4 linked regions of the Pseudovibrio sp. M1P-2-3 genome follow. The protein of the gene in region 2 interacts with the protein of the main gene of each other region in a pairwise test. Links are inferred from orthologs where the notes say so. Each region holds a gene or a part of one and is shown on either strand. Other genes may lie near its edges.

What was found.
Region 1: the proteins of dnaE (region 2) and P6574_RS03580 interact in binary tests that used the Escherichia coli proteins (3 or more experiments, as listed by UniProt). The link is inferred for Pseudovibrio sp. M1P-2-3 from one-to-one orthologs.
Region 3: the proteins of dnaE (region 2) and rplL interact in binary tests that used the Escherichia coli proteins (3 or more experiments, as listed by UniProt). The link is inferred for Pseudovibrio sp. M1P-2-3 from one-to-one orthologs.
Region 4: the proteins of dnaE (region 2) and dnaQ interact in binary tests that used the Escherichia coli proteins (3 or more experiments, as listed by UniProt). The link is inferred for Pseudovibrio sp. M1P-2-3 from one-to-one orthologs.

The regions. Positions count from the first base shown.
Region 1 is NZ_JARRCW010000001.1:761,977-766,606, reverse strand. Bases 1,254-4,113 are described here. They hold P6574_RS03580 (pyridoxal phosphate-dependent aminotransferase), read right to left. Parts: upstream 3,354-4,113; coding sequence 2,154-3,353; downstream 1,254-2,153. Other genes in these bases: P6574_RS03575 (DUF3775 domain-containing protein), read left to right, coding at 3,960-4,113. Outside these bases: P6574_RS03590 (LysR family transcriptional regulator), read left to right, coding at 1-301; more of P6574_RS03575, read left to right, coding at 4,114-4,370. UniProt on the Escherichia coli protein: Shows aminotransferase activity with methionine and histidine as substrates, and to a lesser extent also with phenylalanine.
Region 2 is NZ_JARRCW010000001.1:1,799,275-1,805,001, forward strand. The notes cover bases 953-4,909. They hold dnaE (DNA polymerase III subunit alpha), read left to right. Parts: upstream 953-1,274; coding sequence 1,275-4,709; downstream 4,710-4,909. Also shown: P6574_RS08190 (amidohydrolase family protein), read left to right, coding at 1-682; rpsB (30S ribosomal protein S2), read left to right, coding at 4,959-5,727. UniProt on the Escherichia coli protein: DNA polymerase III is a complex, multichain enzyme responsible for most of the replicative synthesis in bacteria. This DNA polymerase also exhibits 3' to 5' exonuclease activity. The alpha chain is the DNA polymerase catalytic subunit.
Region 3 is NZ_JARRCW010000001.1:1,234,830-1,239,557, reverse strand. Bases 1-2,958 are described here. They hold rplL (50S ribosomal protein L7/L12), read right to left. Parts: upstream 1,684-2,958; coding sequence 1,318-1,683; downstream 1-1,317. Other genes in these bases: rplA (50S ribosomal protein L1), read right to left, coding at 2,572-2,958; rplJ (50S ribosomal protein L10), read right to left, coding at 1,744-2,262; rpoB (DNA-directed RNA polymerase subunit beta), read right to left, coding at 1-1,132. In the rest of the region: more of rplA, read right to left, coding at 2,959-3,267; rplK (50S ribosomal protein L11), read right to left, coding at 3,273-3,701; transcription termination/antitermination protein NusG, read right to left, coding at 3,825-4,358; preprotein translocase subunit SecE, read right to left, coding at 4,397-4,588. UniProt on the Escherichia coli protein: The binding site for several of the GTPase factors involved in protein synthesis (IF-2, EF-Tu, EF-G and RF3). Is thus essential for accurate translation.
Region 4 is NZ_JARRCW010000001.1:4,521,514-4,526,269, reverse strand. What follows is about bases 1,136-4,121. They hold dnaQ (DNA polymerase III subunit epsilon), read right to left. Parts: upstream 2,990-4,121; coding sequence 2,282-2,989; downstream 1,136-2,281. Other genes in these bases: P6574_RS19965 (shikimate dehydrogenase), read right to left, coding at 3,597-4,121; coaE (dephospho-CoA kinase), read right to left, coding at 3,010-3,597; P6574_RS19980 (2-hydroxyacid dehydrogenase), read left to right, coding at 1,156-2,142. In the rest of the region: enoyl-ACP reductase FabI, read left to right, coding at 1-320; P6574_RS19985 (SH3 domain-containing protein), read right to left, coding at 374-916; more of P6574_RS19965, read right to left, coding at 4,122-4,430; P6574_RS19960 (Maf family nucleotide pyrophosphatase), read right to left, coding at 4,427-4,756. UniProt on the Escherichia coli protein: DNA polymerase III is a complex, multichain enzyme responsible for most of the replicative synthesis in bacteria. The epsilon subunit contain the editing function and is a proofreading 3'-5' exonuclease.

The sequences.
Region 1 (4,630 bases), 1.0 Mb from region 2 along the record:
GCGCATTATGAACTGGCTCGAAACTGCGGGACTACCGGCAGGTGAGGTTCGCGATGTTGCTGTGAAAGTCAACAATCTATCAGGCATCAAAAAAGCGGTTCAAAGGGGAATTGGAATTGCAATTCTTCCAGATTACATGGTGGAACCGGATGCGGGAATTGTGCGGGCGATGCCAGTCGAATCAGATGACCTACCCAGCTTTGACACCTATTTCGTCTACCCCTCTGAGCTGAGGAATACTGCACGTGTTACGGCTTTCAGAGATTTTCTGATATCCTATGCAGAAAGATGGACACACTGAGAAAGCTATAGGGCCAAGTGTTTTGTCTTCGCCCCTGAAGGCAAAACTTACATCTCTGGAAAAGTACTCAGTCTCAGCTTTAAAGCAATGAGGCGCAACGCTGAATCGATTGGGGATTCCCAATCAGGTTGATTTGTGATTCACTCCTTTTAGGGAGGAGATCACATGGGCCGGCCACTTTCACTTGATTTACGCCTTCGCTTTAAAAGGCTCATTTTATCCGGGATGAGCGGGCGTGAAGCAGCACGCCGCCTGCTGATCTCTCCAGCATCAGGATCTCGCTTGGCCCGTAAAGTTCGGGAGGGGCAGAGTTTAATCCCGGTCAGGACAGGGCGCCCAAAGGGAGGCGGAAAATTGGAGCCCTACCTCTCCTTCTTGCGCGAGCTGGTCAATCAAGACGGAGATATCACGTTGATGGAGTTATGTGATGCACTTTTCATGGCTGAGGGAGTGAGGGTTCACCATACTTCCGTCTCCAAGGCTTTGCGCCGTCTTGGCTACACCTATAAAAAAAATCGTTGGTGGCAACCGAGCGTGGCAAACTCCATGTACAAAATGCCAGAGATGAATGGCGCCACACCCGTCAGCCTATAATGCGTGATCTGCCTGAGAGACTGGTGTTTCTCGATGAAACCAGTGTTAAAACGAATTTAACCCGGCTGCGAGGCCGAGCCTTTAAAGGGGAACGAGCCCTTGACACAGCGCCGTTTGGACGCTGGCAGAACCAGACCTTTATCGCCGGTTTGACCCACGAGGGACTCATTGCGCCCTGGGTTCTGGACGGGGCCATGAATGGCAAGGCATTCACCACTTATATCACGACACAACTGGCTCCATGCTTGCACCCTAAAACGGTGGTCATTCTGGATAACCTGTCCACACACAAAGTTCCAGAAGCCGCAAGGGCCCTCAGACAAAGCGGGTGTTGGTTCCTTTTTCTGCCGCCCTATTCTCCTGATCTCAATCCTATCGAAATGGCGTTTTCCAAGCTCAAAGCACACCTACGCAGAATGAAAGCCAGAACCTTTGAGACCTTGATAAAGGCTCTGGGTGACATATGCGATCTGTTCACACCCCAAGAGTGTTGGAATTACTTCAAGGCAGCTGGATATGTTTCAGTATAAAGGCTCAAGACTATAATGCACAGTAATTTTCTGACGGAACTTATAATACCTTGAGTGCTTAAATCTTTGGGAGAGTAATATTCTGTCCTTACTTCAAGTAGTTTCATTCTTTTCGTACCTAAGGCACATCACCGAGCAACGATATTTCACAAAGACAATACAGGAAGCACTTTTGTGCTTTCAGACATATAAAATTAACCAGACATTCGCCAAACGCATAGCAGAATTGCAATCATTGCCTATTGCATAGGCAGCATTTGCCCATCATATAGACATTAACTTTTGATCATAAAGGCGCTACTACTCTCCTCCCCGTAGCTCTTTTGCATAGGTCAACAGTTCCCCTCTGGAAGGTGATTGCATCTAATATGGTGTTTAATCAGTTTTTTACTTACCGGACCTTCCCCTAGGTCCGGTTTTTTCTTTTTCACTTCAGTACAAGTTAATCGCCAAACTCTGCATATAATCCAAACCAACAAGACCTTGGCGGTCTTCGCGACCTATTTTCGTTTATTTCAAATTGAGACTTAGGTTAGTGGACTGTTGAGGCTCTTGAGACAAGAAAGATATAGCCTCTAAAAGCACAACGACTGGGAGGGGTAAGCTCTACTTCAGAGCTCCCTTTATTTTATAGAGAGAGGAAGTCAACTGACAAAGGTATTTCGGCCTCCGTCAGTGACTGACTTTATCTGGACATTAATTGTGCGGGAACATTGAAAATAATGTAATTAACGAAGGTTACCGCAGAAACGTTGAATACGCGTACACGCTTCTTCCAGTGCCTCTGTAGAGGTTGCATAGGAGACACGGAAGTTTGGACCAAGACCAAACGCTGACCCTGGTACGACTGCGACACCCTCTTCCTCAAGCAATTCAGCACAGAAGTCGAGATCTGTTTCAATCGTCTTTCCTGAGGACGACGTTTTGCCGATTGTGCCTGCACAAGACGGAAACGCATAGAAAGCTCCTTCAGGTACAGGGCATTCAAGACCAGTTGCCTGATTGAGCATAGAAACAACCAAATCACGTCGCCCTTTGAAGATCTCATTATTTTCCGGAATGAAATCCTGTGTTCCGTTCAAAGCTTCCACAGCAGCCCACTGGGAGATCGAGCTCGGGTTAGAAGTTGATTGCGACTGAACCTTCGCCATCGCCTTAATCAAGTGCTGGGGGCCGGCCGCATAGCCAATTCTCCAGCCTGTCATAGAATAAGCCTTGGAAACACCGTTTACTGTCAGTGTACGTTCATAGAGAGAGGGCTCGATTTGGGCGGGCGTGGTAAATTCAAAATTATCATAGACCAGATGTTCATACATATCGTCCGTCATAACCCAAACATGCGGGTGACGAACCAAAACGTCCGTGAGCGCCTTCAACTCCGCCTTTGTATATGCCGCTCCAGACGGGTTTGAAGGTGAGTTAAAGATAAGCCATTTTGTTTTGGGAGTGATGGCAGCTTCAAGAGCCTGTGGCGTAATCTTGAATGTTTTTTTATCCGCTTCAACGATAACGGGCTCTCCCCCCGCCAGCAGAACCATGTCCGGGTAGGACACCCAGTAAGGTGTTGGGATCAACACTTCATCACCAGGATTAATGGTCGCAATCAAAGCATTGTAAAGAACCTGCTTGCCACCGGTTCCAACGGTTATCTGACTTGGCTCGTATTTCAGGCCATTGTCACGTTCGAACTTGGCACAGATTGCCTGCTTTAACTCTGGAATACCATCAACTGCTGTATATTTCGTTTTGCCTTCATTGATGGCGTTGATTGCAGCAGCTTTGATGTTCTCAGGTGTATCGAAGTCTGGCTCACCAGCGCCCAAGCCAATAACGTCTCGCCCTGCGGCTTTCAGCTCGCGAGCCTTATTCGTTACAGCTATTGTCGCAGATGGTTTCACTCGTGATAGCGCGTCGGCGATAAAACCCATAGTGCCCTCCATGAACGCGGCGTGTAATGCGCAAAGATTTGCGGCCCGGACCGTAAAACCCAAAGTACATTAAGGCAAGATAAAACAACACACTTTCTCTAAAGTATCACCATTCACTCATTTATAGTTTATTCTATATGCTTAGAATTATTCCCAAACAGGAACTCCGAATATTTTGAACTGGAAAGCAAGGGAGAAGCTCTATTGAGAAAGAACTTCTAAAAACTGCGCCACTTTGAGTAAGGAGTTGTCGGTAAACACGGTCACCATGTTCACCGACAACACTCAGGCCCGCCGCATCAAAGTCTAAATCATTAAAGGAATCGTACCGTTCAATCTGAAGAAGAATAGTTAGCTTGCTACTGAAAAAACAAGCCGAGCGTATTGGTTTTATCAGCTTTTTAGATATAGAGTTTTAATTAGTGATAATAACGGGGAAACATGCGAATAAAGATAGTAAGTGTTTATTGGCCTTCGGGAAGGAAATTCGTTTCTTTAGTGTCTCCTAACTGCGTCAATAAATACAGGTTTACCTGTACCTTACCCTCTTGCGAGAATTCTTAGTTCGGTAGATAAATAACCAAACGACACGAATCGAGTTTAGCTATGGCCGTTGAATTAAATCTCTCCGTCGCAACTATCCGGATGATCGTTGAAAAAGTTCGCGCGACCATAACCAGCGTGAATGATACCTATGAAGACGGGCACGATGGCGAAGTAGCATTTGACCCCGTAAAAATGCAGAAGATTCATGCACATGATGGCCTGAATGAAGAAGAACATGCGGACATGCGTGAAGAGGAGATTCGTGAGTTACTTGATGACTTGAACGTAGATGAAGCTGCTGAACTTGTTACTATTACCTGGATTGGCCGAGGGGACTTTGACGCCGGCGATTATGAGCTTGCCTTAGCAGAGGCAAAAGAAAGAGCAACGGGCTCAACATCAGAGTATCTTCTTGGGCTTCCGCACTTGCCAGATCACCTTGAGAACGGCCTGGATTCTCTGGACTTGTAGTCCATTCGTCTACTTAGACTGAGGAGTTGCCTACAAAGGCATACGTTTTTGAGATACACCCACAATCAATATCGCCTCACTCATAAAGAGAAATAGATCTCAGCTTCTCTTCCCTACTAAATTTCTCAATAACTTCCGTCGCACCACTATTATTTTTGCTTCACGCTTTCCCAAATAGTTGACAATGTATTCCCTTTAAAACTAGTAGGGATTTCTAGTTATAATTCGGAATGCGCCTCGCTGCGCGAGATCGGGGATCC
Region 2 (5,727 bases):
TGTACAAGCTGCAAATACTACCGAGGAGACCCAGTTCATTCTCGGGCTGAGCGAAGAGCATGAATGGATCAAAGGTGTGGTTGGCTGGGTTCCGCTGCATGATGCAAGTAGTATGGAAGCCCTAAAGACCTTTTCAAAACACCCGAAATTTGTGGGCGTTCGGGCAATGTTGCACGATCTTGAACCCACGGATTGGATCAATACCCATGCTTTGCAAGGGGCAATCGATACTATAATTGACCTGGAGCTTTCTCTGGATGTTCTTGTGCGCCCCGAGCATCTCAAGCCGGTGCATGGTTTTCTGACACGCAACCCCGACTTACGCTGTGTGATCGACCATATGGCAAAACCTGATCTGGATACGGGGAGGGTTCTTCACTGGGATCATGACTTGGGCCAGCTGGCAACGGAGACGGGGGCCTACATCAAACTCTCGGGGCTTGCCACACAAACCCAACATGCTTGGACCGCCCGAAAATTCGAACCCTATATCGAGGACGTTCTGGCACTGTTCGGGGCAGGGCGCTGCATGTTTGGCAGTGACTGGCCCGTTCTCACGGTAAACGGTAGTTATGAAAGCTGGGTTAGAGCCTTGGACAATATCACAGGTGAACTGTCTTTAAAGGATAAGAAAGGGATCTGGGGCGAGAGCGCCGCGCACTTTTATCGCATTCAGACTTAAGGTGTTGCTGATCAAGTTTCTCAGCAAATTCCGAATGAATTAATAATGATTATATATTCCATAATAATATTTTGAAGGTGAGACTCAGTTCATTGCTGGAGAGGGTAAACTCTGTTTCATCTCAGAGTTACTGTGAAAAGAGTGGGCTGGATTCACAGGGTGTTCCATCAATCATCTCGTTTGAGTTGAGGTTGGAATTTACTGCAATTCATTGAATCTGTTTGTAATTTTGTGGTGCCGATTTGCAGGTTAGGGAGCCAGGTTAAAAGTTTGTTTACCTTAAATTATAAGGAATTTATCTTTGGGCTTGCAAAAATAGAACAAATAATGAACAAAAAGGAACATAAAGAGATCAAATGGGATTTTTGCTATGTTTGTCTTCGCTAAGGACCTTCTCGCGTTTACCTCTGTCGCCCTGTTTAGCGGCTCTTTGCTGGTTTGGGGACAGGCGCTGGCACAGGGGATGTAGTGCCCTTATTGTGGATGCCTCATAAAGGCCTCCTTTGAAAACTCGACAAACTCTGGCTCTTGATAGAAACTGCGCGAAATTCTCTCGCTCTTTCAATCAGGTTTTCTAGGAGTTCTCAATAAAATGGCAGGTCCCGGTTTCGTTCATCTTCGGGTTCATTCGGCCTACTCACTCCTTGAAGGGGCTCTGCCGCTTGCAAAGCTCATTGATCTTGCCAAGGCAGACGATCAACCGGCGCTGGCGATTACCGATACCGGGAATCTGTTTGGCGCATTGGAGTTTTCAGAAAAAGCGTACGGGGCAGGTCTGCAACCGATCATTGGTTGTCAGATCGCGGTTGATTTTTCGGATGTGGAAGACACAGGGCAAGAAGAGCCCCTTTGTGATCTGGTTCTGCTGGCTACCAATGAAACAGGCTATGAGAACCTGATGGATCTAGTGTCGAGAGCGTTTCTTGACACGGAGCCGGGAAACCGCGCCAATGTTTCCATCGAGCGTCTTGCATTGAAATCAGAGGGGGTGATTGCCCTATCCGGCGGGATGAGAGGCCCGCTGAATAAAGCAATTACTGGAGGTTTGCAGAGCAGGGCTAAAGAACGGCTTTTGTTCTTGAAACAAACCTATGGTGACCGCTTTTATATAGAACTGCAGCGCCATGGAATGCCGCAGGAGCGGGATACGGAAACGCAGCTTCTGGAGCTGGCCTATGAAAACGGTGTTCCCCTTGTTGCAACGAATGAGGCCTTCTTTCCTTCATCGGGTGACTATGAGGCTCATGATGCGCTTTTGGCAATTTCTGAAGGTCGTGTCATTATCGAATCTGACCGCAGGCAGCTGACGCCAGAGCATCGGTTCAAGACTCGTGAAGATATGATGTATCTGTTTAAAGATCTTCCAGAAGCTCTTGAAAATACAGTTAATATTTCACAAAGATGTCATTATAGAACTCCAACGCGCGCCCCGATTTTGCCCCGATTTGCCGGCGCTGATGCGGATGGAGAAGAAGCTGAGAAGGCGGAGGCTGAAGAGCTGAAGCGGCAGTCTCAGGAGGGGCTAAGACAGCGTCTGGATTTCCATGGTCTGGCACCCGGTCTTGAGGAAAAAGACTACTGGGACAGGCTGGACTACGAACTCTCCATTATTACCCGAATGAAATTCCCCGGGTACTTCCTGATCGTTGCCGACTTTATCAAATGGGCAAAAGAGCAGGATATTCCGGTTGGCCCGGGACGTGGGTCCGGTGCGGGTTCGCTGGTGGCGTGGGTTCTTACGATCACAGATCTGGACCCCATGCGGTTCTCGCTACTTTTCGAACGCTTCCTCAATCCTGAGCGTGTTTCCATGCCGGATTTTGATATCGACTTTTGCCAGAACAGGCGAGAGGAAGTGATCCGCTATGTTCAGCGCAAGTATGGCCGGGAGCAGGTGGCCCAGATTATCACCTTCGGAACGCTGCAGGCCAAGGCGGTTTTGCGTGATGTGGGGCGTGTATTGCAGATGCCCTACGGGCAGGTGGATAGGCTTAGTAAATTAGTACCGGGCAACCCTGCAAATCCGGTTACACTTGCGCAGGCAATCGAGGAAGAGCCGCGCCTTCGTGAGGCTGCAAAGCAAGAAGCCGTTGTCGATAAGCTGCTTAAGATGGCTCAGAAGCTGGAAGGACTTTATCGTCACGCATCCACCCACGCGGCGGGTGTGGTGATCGGCGATCGTCCGCTGGAGCAGCTGGTTCCCCTCTACCGCGATCCGCGCTCGGATATGCCGGTTGCCCAGTTCAACATGAAATGGGTGGAGCAGGCGGGGCTGGTCAAGTTTGATTTCCTTGGCCTTAAAACCCTGACGGTGATTGATACGGCCATCTCCCTAATCAAGCGCCGCAGTATTGAGGTGGATATTGCCGCCGTGCCACTGGATGATCCTGCGACTTATAAGCTGCTGGCCGCCGGTGAAACGGTTGGCGTGTTTCAGCTGGAAAGTCAGGGCATGCGCCGGGCGATTGCCGGTATGCGGCCAGATGCCTTTGAAGATATCATTGCGCTGGTGGCCCTTTACCGTCCAGGCCCAATGGACAACATTCCCATTTATAACGCGGTAAAGCACGGAGAGCAGGAACCGGACTATCTGCATCCTCTATTGGAGCCGATCCTGAAAGAGACGAACGGTATTATCGTCTATCAGGAACAAGTGATGCAGATTGCGCAGGTTCTTTCGGGGTACTCCCTTGGTGAAGCGGATTTGCTGCGCCGCGCCATGGGTAAGAAAATTGCCTCGGAAATGGAGATCCAGCGCGCCCGTTTCGTGGACGGTGCTGCGGAGAAGGGGATTGATAAAGCGCAGTCCGGGATGATTTATGACCTTGTGGCCAAGTTCGCCAATTACGGCTTTAACAAATCCCACGCGGCCGCCTATGCGCTTGTGGCCTACCATACGGCATGGCTCAAGGCCAATTATCCGGTAGAATTCCTTGCCGGAATTATGACGCTGGATCTTGGTAATACGGACAAGCTGAGTGATTTTCGGCAAGAGGCCCTTCGTATGGGCATTGATGTTGTGGCGCCGTCTATTAATCGCTCCATGGTTCACTTTGATGTGCAGGATGGAAAGATCATCTATGCCATGGGGGCGATTAAAGGAGTTGGTGAGCAGGCGGTTGAGCACATTGTTGAAATGCGCGGTGATCAGCCATTCTCCGATCTAGCGGACTTTGCAACACGCGTGAGCGCGCGCGTGGTAAATAAGCGAACCTTTGAAAATCTTATTGCAGCAGGTGCTTTTGACGAATTAAATCCCAATCGCGCCCAGCTCCTTTCGGGTTTGGACCGCATCGTTGCCCGGTCTCAACGGGCGGCGGACAACTCATCTTCCGGACAGGATGAATTGTTTGGCGGAGCCAATGCACCGGAGCCTCTGATTTTGCCCGATACGGACCCGTGGCTGCCGGCGGAACGGCTTCAACGAGAACATGCGGCTGTGGGGTTTTATATATCTGCGCATCCACTTGATGAGTATCGGGATCTTTTGGAAAAATTGCGGGTTCAGCTTTGGAAGAGTTTTGAAAAATCCGTGAAATCGGGCGCTGCGGCTGGCAGGCTGGCGGGAACTGTGACCGGACGACAGGAACGTAAAACCCGTACGGGCAACCAGATGGGGATCGTACGTATATCTGATCCCACTGGACAGTATGAGGCTGTTCTGTTTTCTGAGGCCTTGAATCAGTATCGGGACTTGTTGGAGCCTGGCAATTCTGTCGTGCTTCTGGTGCAGGCTGATGTGCGTGAAGATGAGGTAAGTACCCGCATTCAGCAAGTGGAGCCCTTAGAGGCAGTCGCCTCTCGCATTCACAAGACCATGCGCATCTTTATAGACAGTGCCGCACCTGTCACATCCCTTGCGCGCCAGTTGAGGAAAGGGGGCGATGGAGAAGTGAGCTGCATCGTCATTCTGGAGCAGGGGCAAAGGGAGGTGGAAGTGCGTCTTCCCGGTCGATACATTCTCTCCCCCCAGCTGGGCGGTGCATTGAAAGCAGTGCCCGGTATTATCGATGTCCAGATGACCTGAGTTTTATACGTGCTCAGCAACGTTCTTTCGTTTTTAAACACAGTTTTTGGCGGAGAGCACCAAAAGGGTGTGACGTGCATGTTAATTGCAGTTCCTCAGAACTTGATCTTGACCCAAAGGCGCTCTATAAGGCGCACATCCCACACGCAGGGTCGGAGTTGTGTCTGACACAATATCCATCCGGTGAAACCGCAGCATCTGCTGTCGCCCTGCGGAGGAATGAACCGGAAAACTATAGGAGTTTAAGGCATGGCATTGCCTGATTTTACAATGCGTCAGCTGTTAGAAGCTGGTGTGCATTTTGGTCACCAGAAGCACCGCTGGAACCCGAAGATGAGCAACTACATCTTTGGTGTTCGCAATAACGTTCACATTCTTGACCTTGGTCAGACTGTTCCGTTGCTGCACCAGGCGCTGAAAACTGTTTCTGATACAGTAGCAGCTGGTGGTCGTGTTCTTCTCGTTGGTACAAAGCGTCAGGCACAGGAAGCTGTTGCTGATGCGGCACGTCGCAGTGCGCAGTACTACGTGAATGCACGCTGGCTCGGCGGTATGCTGACAAACTGGAAAACTATTTCCCAGTCCATCCAGCGTTTGCGCAAGGTTGACGAACTTCTTTCTGGTGATGCAAACCGCATGACTAAAAAAGAGCGTCTGTTCTTGAGCCGTGAGCGTGAAAAGCTTGAGCGTAACCTCGGTGGTATCAAAGATATGGGCGGTATTCCTGACCTTATCTTCGTTATCGATACAAACCGTGAAGCGATTGCTATTCAGGAAGCACGTCGTCTGGGTATTCCAGTTGCTGCAATTCTGGACTCCAATTGTGATCCGAAGGGTATTACTTTCCCTGTGCCAGGTAACGATGATGCAGGCCGCGCAATCACACTTTACTGTGACCTGATTGCCCGCGCTGCCATTGATGGTATTGCACGTGCTCAAGGTTCCATGGGTATCGATCTTGGTGAAGCCGAGGTTGTTATGGAAGAACCAGCACTTGCACAAGAAGCTGCTGCTGAAG
Region 3 (4,728 bases), 560 kb from region 2 along the record:
CACGGTAGATATCAAACAGCGCATCTTCACGGCTATCGTTCTTATCGACGGCCAATGTGTTGCGCACGTATGCACCAGTGGTTACGTGATCGATATCCAGAACAGGAATTTCTGTAATACCAAAGCCAGTCAGATCAGCAAGCAGCTTTTCAGTGATCTCTTCACCAGCTTCAGCAAAGATCTCACCAGTCTTCATATCCACCATATCTTCGGCGAGATACTGAGTGATCAGTTCTTCATCTGTAACTTTGAGAGCGGTAACGCCTTGCTCGTCCAGCTGACGAATTGTGCGGGCGGTAATTTTCTTACCTTCCTCAACAACAACTTCGCCAGTTTTCGCATCCACCAAGTCGCTGAGAGCTTTTGTTCCCTTCAAGCGCGTTCCATCGAATGGAATACGCCAAGAGCCGGAGCCTTCGCTTACAAAGTCGACACGCTTATAGAAAGTGTTCAGAATTTCTTCCGGCGACAGCCCCAAAGCCATCATCAAGGACGTTACTGGTATCTTGCGTCGACGGTCGATGCGAGCGTGAACAATATCTTTCGCATCAAATTCGATATCCAGCCAAGATCCACGATATGGAATAATACGTGCTGCAAACAGCAGCTTGCCGGAAGAGTGGGTTTTACCCTTGTCGTGATCAAAGAATACACCCGGAGAGCGGTGCATCTGAGATACGATTACTCGTTCCGTACCATTAATGACAAACGTACCGTTTGCTGTCATAAATGGCATATCGCCCATAAAGACGTCTTGCTCTTTGATGTCTTTAACGGACTTGGCACCAGTTTCTTCATCCACATCAAAAACGATGAGGCGAAGAGTCAGCTTCAGGGGAGCTGAATATGTCATATCACGTTGACGGCATTCGTCCACGTCATATTTTGGTGCCTCGAATTCGTAACTTACGAATTCAAGTAGGGATGTCCCAGCAAAATCCGAGATAGGGAAAACGGATTTGAAAACGGCCTCTAGGCCTTCGTCAACACGGCCACCCTCGGGCTTATCAACCTGCAAAAACTGGTCATAAGACGCCTTTTGCACTTCGATAAGATTTGGCATAGCCGCTACATCGCGGATAGATCCGAAATACTTACGGACCTTCTTGCGACCGTTGAACGTCTGCGTCATTGTCGCTCCTCGTATCACTCAAATGGTGACGGTTCAGCGAAACTACACGAGATCAAAGACCTTGCAATCGTGTAGCTTCCCAGAACCGTCCCCGTTTTGGGACGTAAACCCCGGCCGGGAAACCCCTGCCAGGGTAGCTAAAACGGCCCCGAGTTTCTTCAGGGCCGTAATATGCAAACTCAAGATTACTTGAGTTCAACCTTTGCGCCAGCTTCTTCAAGCTTTTTCTTCAGCTCTTCAGCTTCAGCTTTGTCAACGCCTTCTTTAACTGCTTTTGGAGCACCTTCTACGAGCTCTTTAGCTTCTTTCAGGCCAAGACCAGTGATTGCGCGAACTTCTTTGATCACGTTGATCTTTTTCGCACCAGCATCAGCCAGAACTACGTCGAATTCTGTCTTTTCTTCAACAGCAGCAGCTGGAGCAGCAGCAGCAGCAGCTACAGGAGCAGCTGCAGAAACGCCCCATTTGTCTTCGAGCAGCTTGGAAAGCTCAGCAGCTTCCATAACTGTCAGTGTGGAGAGTTCTTCTACGATCTTTTCGAGATCAGCCATTTTCTTAGTACCTTAATGTTCGAACCGCTTGGGTTTTGACAAAAATAATGTGGTTCCGCCTTACGCGGCTTGATCCTTCTCGGCATACGCGTTGATGACGCGAGCTGTCTGCTCGGCCGGCGCGCTTGCAATCCGGGCGATGCGTGTCGCTGGGGTCTGCAGCATAGCAACAAGCTTGCCACGCAGTTCGTCCAGAGACGGCATTGTTGCCAGTGAGTTAACACCTGCAACATCCAGATTGGTCGGACCAAGAGCACCACCGAGGATAACGAACTGTTCGTTAGCCTTAGCAAAGTTTGCAGCAACTTTCGGGGCAGCAACCGGATCGTCAGAGTAGACGATTACAGTTGGGCCTGAGAAAAGATCACTGATGTGCTCTAGATCTGTGCCTTGAAGGGCAAGCTTTACCAGGCGGTTTTTTGCAACTTTAACAGTACCACCAGCAGCACGAGCCTCTGAACGAAGCTGAGTCATCTGGGACACTGAAAGACCTGCATAGTGCGCAACGACTGCAACGCCAGCGCCAGACAGCACTTCGTTGAAGGACGCTACGAACTTTTGCTTATCCGCTCTTTCCACTTGCCTTCTCCATTTGGCGACAAGTAAAACTCATCGCCGGTTTGCCTTTGCCGCAAGAAAACTGATAGTTTTCAAACGACGCTCAGGGTTCCTGTCCCCTCGCTAGCCGTTTGGCGCAGCAAGGCAGTACGGTTCGAACCAAAGAACTGAAAAATTTCAGTCAAATGATTCTACTCCATCTATGCAGGCCTTAAAAAGCTTAAGTCGCAAACGACACCTGCAGTCTCGGACAAGGAATTGGCAAATCATTAAGATTTGCCACAAATTCCTCTCTTACGCGAAGAGAGGAATAATTTCAAACTTTTATATTCACTCAGCAACAGAAGCGAGATCAATTTTAATTCCAGGTCCCATTGTAGAGGACACTGAAATACGCTTCAGGTAAGAACCCTTAGCGCCTGATGGCTTCGCCTTTACCACTGCGTCCACGAGGGACTTAACGTTTTCAGCAAGCTTACCTTCTTCGAAGGAAACTTTACCAACGCCTGCATGAATGATACCTGCTTTTTCCACACGGAACTGAACAGAACCACCTTTTGCGTCTTTAACAGCCTTAGTCACATCAGGAGTAACTGTGCCAACCTTTGGGTTAGGCATCATACCGCGTGGACCAAGAACCTTACCAAGACGACCAACCAGTGGCATCATGTCAGGAGTAGCAATTACGGTGTCGAAGTTAATCTCGCCGCCTTGCACTTCTTTAACAAGTTCTTCTGCACCAACAATGTCAGCGCCAGCTGCTTTTGCTTCATCAGCCTTTGCATCACGAGCAAATACAGCTACGCGAACTGTTTTACCTGTGCCGTTTGGAAGAACGCACGCTCCGCGAACCATCTGGTCTGCATGACGAGGATCAACACCCAGATTAATAGCAAGCTCAACAGTTTGATCGAACTTAACCGCGCCATTATTCTTTAGGAGAGAGATTGCCTCATCCAGAGAGTAAAGCTTATTGCGATCAACACCCTCACGAGCAGCTTTAATACGCTTACCAACTTTAGCCATTGATCTTACTCCGTAACTTCCACGCCCATTGAGCGGGCAGAACCTTCGATCATCAGCATTGCAGCTTCGACGTCGTTAGCATTAAGGTCTTTCAGCTTTGCTTCCGCGATTTCGCGAACCTGCGCCTTCGTGATGGAAGCAACAGTACCGCGGCCTGGAGTTTGAGAGCCAGACTTAATCTTAGCAGCTTTCTTAATGAAGAAAGACGCAGGAGCAGTCTTAATTTCAAAAGTGAAAGACTTGTCAGAATAGTAAGTAATGGTGGTCGGGCAAGGTGCACCCTTCTCAACATCCTGAGTCTTAGCATTAAATGCCTTACAGAACTCCATGATGTTCAGACCGCGCTGACCCAGCGCAGGACCGATTGGTGGGGACGGTGTAGCTGAACCGGCCGGCACCTGAAGCTTTAGATAACCTTCAATTTTCTTCGCCATAAATCCTCTCCAAAAGGAATATTTCCCTTCACTTTCTATAGAAGCAGAAGGGATACAAGAGGGCGGGCGGTCTGGTTTTACACACCGGCGAAGTGCACATCACCTGCCGCCCCTTTAAATGGATCAGCCAACTTTGTCGACTTGCCCATATTCGAGCTCGACCGGTGTTTCCCGGCCAAAAATAGAAACTGTAACCTTCAGGCGCGCTCTTTCCTCATCGACCTCTTCAACAAGACCTGAGAAAGAAGCAAACGGACCGTCAGAAACGCGAACTTGTTCACCAACCTCAAAACTCACTGAAGGCTTCGGAGCTTCAACGCCTTCCTGCACCTGATTAAGAATACGCTGCGCTTCCGCCTCGGAAATAGGCATGGGCTTTTTATCATTTCCCAAGAATCCAGAGACCTTAGGCGTATCGTTAATCAAATGATAGGCATCATTCGTCATCTCCATCTTAACAAGAACATATCCTGGAAAGAATTTCCGCTCGGCATCCACCTTGCGACCACGACGAACTTCAACAAACTTCTCAGTTGGAACCAGAACCTCTTCAAAAAGATCCTCAAGCCCCTGCTGCCTAGCCTTTTCTTTAATGGCTTCGCAGACTTTTTTCTCAAAGTTTGAATAGGCGTGAACGATATACCAACGTTTTGCCATACTAAATTTCCGCTCCTACTCCAGCCAAATGCTAGCGACTAAAAGCCCAACACCCAGGTAATCGCCATACTCATCAACTGATCAGCAGCAAGGAAAAACAAAGCCGCAAGAGCCACCATAATAAACACCATAACCGTAGTTACGATTGTCTCACGACGGGTTGGCCACGTAACTTTAGACGTTTCCGTGCGAACCTGTTGAATAAATGTAAATGGATTGGTTTTTGCCATCCGACTCCGGCCCATCTCACGACACTAAGGCGCGTGAAACATTTCACGCACCCTCGCTCGAAAAACTCTATCTATGATACATCAGCCATCAAATCAAGCCTAAAATGGCAGGGGCAGCAGGGTTCGAACCCGCGACCTAC
Region 4 (4,756 bases), 2.7 Mb from region 2 along the record:
CCGCACTTGAAGCTTCTGTCCGTTATTTGGCGATGGATTATGGTGAGCGGGGGATTCGCGTCAATGCCATGTCAGCGGGTCCAGTACGCACCTTAGCCGGTGCGGGGATTGCTGATTCTCGCCAGATGTACAACTATCAACAGGTTAACTCACCACTGGCAGACACAGTTAGCACCGAGCAATTGGGAGGCTCAGGCCTTTATTTGCTGTCCAGCTTGTCTGGTGGGGTTACCGGAGAAATCCATTTTGTGGATTCGGGCTACAATATTGTTTCAATGCCCCGTCTTTCACAGCTGAAAGCTTTTGATCAGCTGCGCTAACTTCTTTCAAAAGATCAGAAAAACTGCGGCCTTAAACCGCAGTTTTTCTTAGTTTAATCAACATTTTCGTCGGGATAAACACCAAAGAGACGGGTTTGATCCACCCAACCTTCAAAATCTTTTCCAGACACCCGGCAATACCCGTCCTTACATTCCAAAACCCCAATAAGAACATAGGGTTCCAATTCAGCAACCACCTTTTCATTGGGTCCGGGCTTCTTGCGTAAGGGCGTGTTACCACTAGAGCCTTCCCATGGGCTAACTAAGGCCGAACGATATCCGGTAAGTAGTGTTCTAAAGACCCATCCGGTCTTTCCCTCCCAGTCTCTAATCCGTCTCCACTCGTCGTATTCTTGAATAATTTCAACGGGTAAGCGTTCACGAACGAATGTCCAAGCCACATCATGTTCTCGGCTTGGGCCAACACGAACATTCACACGATCCGACTTAAGACTCACATATCTTGGGAGTGGCAAACCGGAGGCTCCAATGGAAGCTGCCTGAGCAAACGCAGTGCCGTTAAAAGTCAAGAGAAAGGTGATAAGTGCTAGTCCGCCTAAAAAATTTCTGTGGGCGAGAAAACTGTTTTTTGCCATAGTAGTTTCGAATCTTTTCATGGGGCAGAATCGTATTTAGGTTATGTCTAAAAGACGGGCCAAAAACTCGTCGTTTAATGGGGCTTTGTTAAACACCATCTTGTTTGATCTAAAAGATTTGGCAAGAGTTGTTTAACACTTATTTGGTGCTTAAGGAGATTCTTAAGTTGTCCACCCCCTCCAGAGGTGAAAAACATAGGGTATATTAACCCTAAATGGAACGTTAGAAGGCGGGAAACATGCCCAAGAAAAAGCCCGTTGTGGTTGTAACACGCAAGCTGCCTGAAGCAGTTGAAACACGTATGCGTGAGTTATTTGATACGCGATTAAACGACAGCGATGTGCCGTTCAGCCAGGCGGAGCTTGTTGAGGCTGTTAAAACTGCCGATGTTTTGGTTCCCACTGTTACAGACCGAATAGATGCCTCTGTACTCGCTCAAGCTGGCCCGGACCTTAAAATAATCGCCAACTTCGGCAATGGTGTCGATAACATCGATGTGGTCTCGGCAAATAACCGCGGAATAGCTGTTACAAATACCGCTGGTGTTATGACCGAGGACACAGCGGATATGACAATGGCCCTCATTCTTGCTGTTCCACGCAGGCTTGTGGAAGGCATTGAGAAGCTGGAGGAAGGCGACTGGGCTGGCTGGGCTCCCAACTGGATGCTTGGCAGACGCATTTGGGGCAAGAGACTCGGAATTATTGGCTTTGGGCGCATTGGTCAAGCCGTCGCACGCCGCGCAAAAGCCTTTGGCATGTCCATTCACTATCACAACCGCATTCGTGAACAGGTTGAGATTGAAGAAGAAGTGGAAGCAACCTATTGGGAAAGCCTTGATCAAATGCTTGCCCGCATGGATGTTGTCTCCATTCACTGTCCCCACACACCTGCAACTTACCACCTCTTATCAGCCCGCCGCCTGAAGTTGATGAAGCCTGACGCTTATGTGGTGAATACAGCACGTGGTGAAATCGTCGATGAAAACGCTCTCATTCGTCAAATTGAAGCAGGGGAACTTGGTGGGGCCGCTTTGGATGTTTTCGAGCGCGAACCTGCCATTAATCCCCGTTTGATTGCCTCCAAAAAGGTGGTCCTTCTTCCACATATGGGGTCTTCCACACTAGAGGGGCGTGTGGATATGGGCGAGAAAGTTATCATAAACATCAAAGCCTTTATGGATGGACACTGTCCACCGGACCGCGTTCTGCCTTCAATGCTCTAAACAACAAGTGCCCGCTTCTTCAGCGGGCTTTTACGCGTATCTTTGAAAAAGTAGGTACCGTTTTTGGTAAAAGGTACACGCCCAAACAATAGTTTAAAGCAGTGAGCTGTTTCAATAAATGCTTCACTGCTCTAATTTTCTAATCTCGGTATTTGTTCCAGATTGGATCTGCCTTCATACCGCTGATAAATTCCAGATGCAGTCTCTTCTCATCATCGGATAAACTGATTGGCAAGGGGGCAGGGCGCTGCTTTGCAGGCGGTTGCTCACTTACACCTGCTGCTGCATGATCGGCGCTGGTGGAGCTCTCTTCACCAATTAGACCCAGATTTTTCTGCTTACCCCCATTGAGCTCAAGGTACACTTCCGCAAGAAGCTCCGCATCAAGAAGCGCCCCGTGTTTTGTACGTTTGGAGTTATCAATCCCGTAGCGCGAGCAAAGGGCATCCAGAGAGGCAGAGCCCGTCGGATGCTTGCGCCGTGCCATGGTCAGTGTATCCAGTACCTGATCATTGGATATGGGCGGGCGCCCACATCGACCCAGCTCCATATTGATAAAGCCCATATCAAACGGTGCATTGTGAATAACGAGACGGGCATCGCCTACAAATGCGAGAAACTCATCGGCAATATCGGCAAACAGTGGCTTATCCGAAAGGAATTCAGCAGATAGACCATGCACCCTAAATGCGCCCTCGGGCATATCTCTTTGCGGGTTACAATAGACGTGATAGATGCGGCCCGTCGGGATGAAATTAATTAATTCCACCCCTCCGATTTCAACAAGGCGGTCCCCATCTAGTGGATTAAGGCCAGTTGTTTCCGTATCGAAGGAAATTTCCCGCATTTTATATCATTCCATTTGTACTAGGAGATTGCAGATACAGCTTTCAATATGGAAGCTACAGATGCCTCAGCCGCTTCAAGTCCTCTTCCTGTATCAATAAGGAAGTGGGCTTTTCTACGTTTTTCTGCATCACTCATTTGTTTGGACACAATAGAGAGAAATTTCTCTTCATTCATCCCTTCACGGGCCAGAACTCTCTGCCTTTGCACAGCTTCACTGGCTGTTACAACAACAACGGCCTGTACACGCTTTTCAGCTTTTGTTTCGAAAAGCAGAGGAATATCCAAAACAGCAACCCTGCGCCGTTGTTCCAGTGCTCTTTCTATAAACAACCGCTCTTCTTCATGCACCAAAGGATGTACGATTTCCTCCAATCGTTTCATTTCCGAAACATTCGAAAGGACGATTTTTCCAAGGGCTGCGCGGTCCACAATACCGTTGTGTACGACCCCGTCAAATGCCTTCGCAATTAATGGTACGGCCTTTTCCCGGTAGAGTTTGTGCACGGCTGCATCCGCATCATAAACCGCCGCCCCTTGCGCAGCAAACATCTTCGCAGTTGTAGATTTCCCCATCCCGATGGAGCCGGTAAGCCCGAGTAAAATCATTACATACGCCCCATATCCTTTAGAATTATCTGCCGAAGTTCATCCGTAACTGTGGGCGTTATCCCAAACCATTTCTCAAAACCGGAAACAGCTTGATGCAACAGCATCCCGAGCCCATCAACCACAGTGTTTCCACGCTCGCGCGCCCGCACAAGCAAGTCTGTCATCAAGGGCGTATATACAATATCTGTAACGACGGCGTCGGTAGGCAAGTTCTGTAAATTTATTTCGAGAGCGTTCTGTCCCTCCATGCCTAAGGAGGTTGTATTCACTAATAAGTTGCAGTTATCCAGAATTTTGGAGCGGTTATCCCAATGCTCAACAAGGACTCGGGATCCGAAATGGTCACGCAGACTCTGACTTTTTTCCAGTGTCCGGTTCAATATATGCACTTCTGTGAATCCTCGCTGCAACAATGCCCACACAATTGCCCGCGAAGCGCCGCCCGCTCCCAGCACCACAGCCTTTTGATGGTTCTTGTCCCAACCGGGAGCGTTTTGATCCAGATTCGAAACGAAACCGATACCATCTGTGTTCGATCCGCAAAGCTTTCCATCCGGGTCAAGCCAGAGTGTATTCACAGCGCCGATAGCTTTGGCTGCCTCATCAACCACCTCGGCACACTCAAGAGCTTTTTCCTTGTTCGGAATGGTCACATTCACCCCAACCAGACCGTTTTCCTTCAGACTCTTGAAAAAATATGCAGCTTCATCCGGAGGCACATCCCGTTTTTCATAGGTCCCTTCAAGACCATAGGTTTTTAACCAGTGATTATGGATCAAAGGCGAGCGGGAATGTTTGACAGGGTGGCCTGTAACTGCCGCAATTTTCATGGAAGAACAACCTCGTTTTGGCGCAGAAACGATAGGAGAGGGAGCAGGGGCAATCCAAGAATTGTAAAGTAATCCCCTTCAATTTTCTCAAAGAGTTGAAGACCCACCGCTTCCAGCTGATAAGCTCCCACACTACTGAGAATGTCGTTTCCAGCAGCTTCAAGATACCAATCCAAAAAGTTCGCGGAGAGATCCCGAACGTGCAGGTCCGCATAGGTCACTGTTTCCCATAGAGTTTCACCATTTCTGACCACGCAAACAGCGGAGTAAAGACGGTGTGACTTTCCAGAAAACTTCTCAAGTTGAGACCGGGCAGCAGCCATATT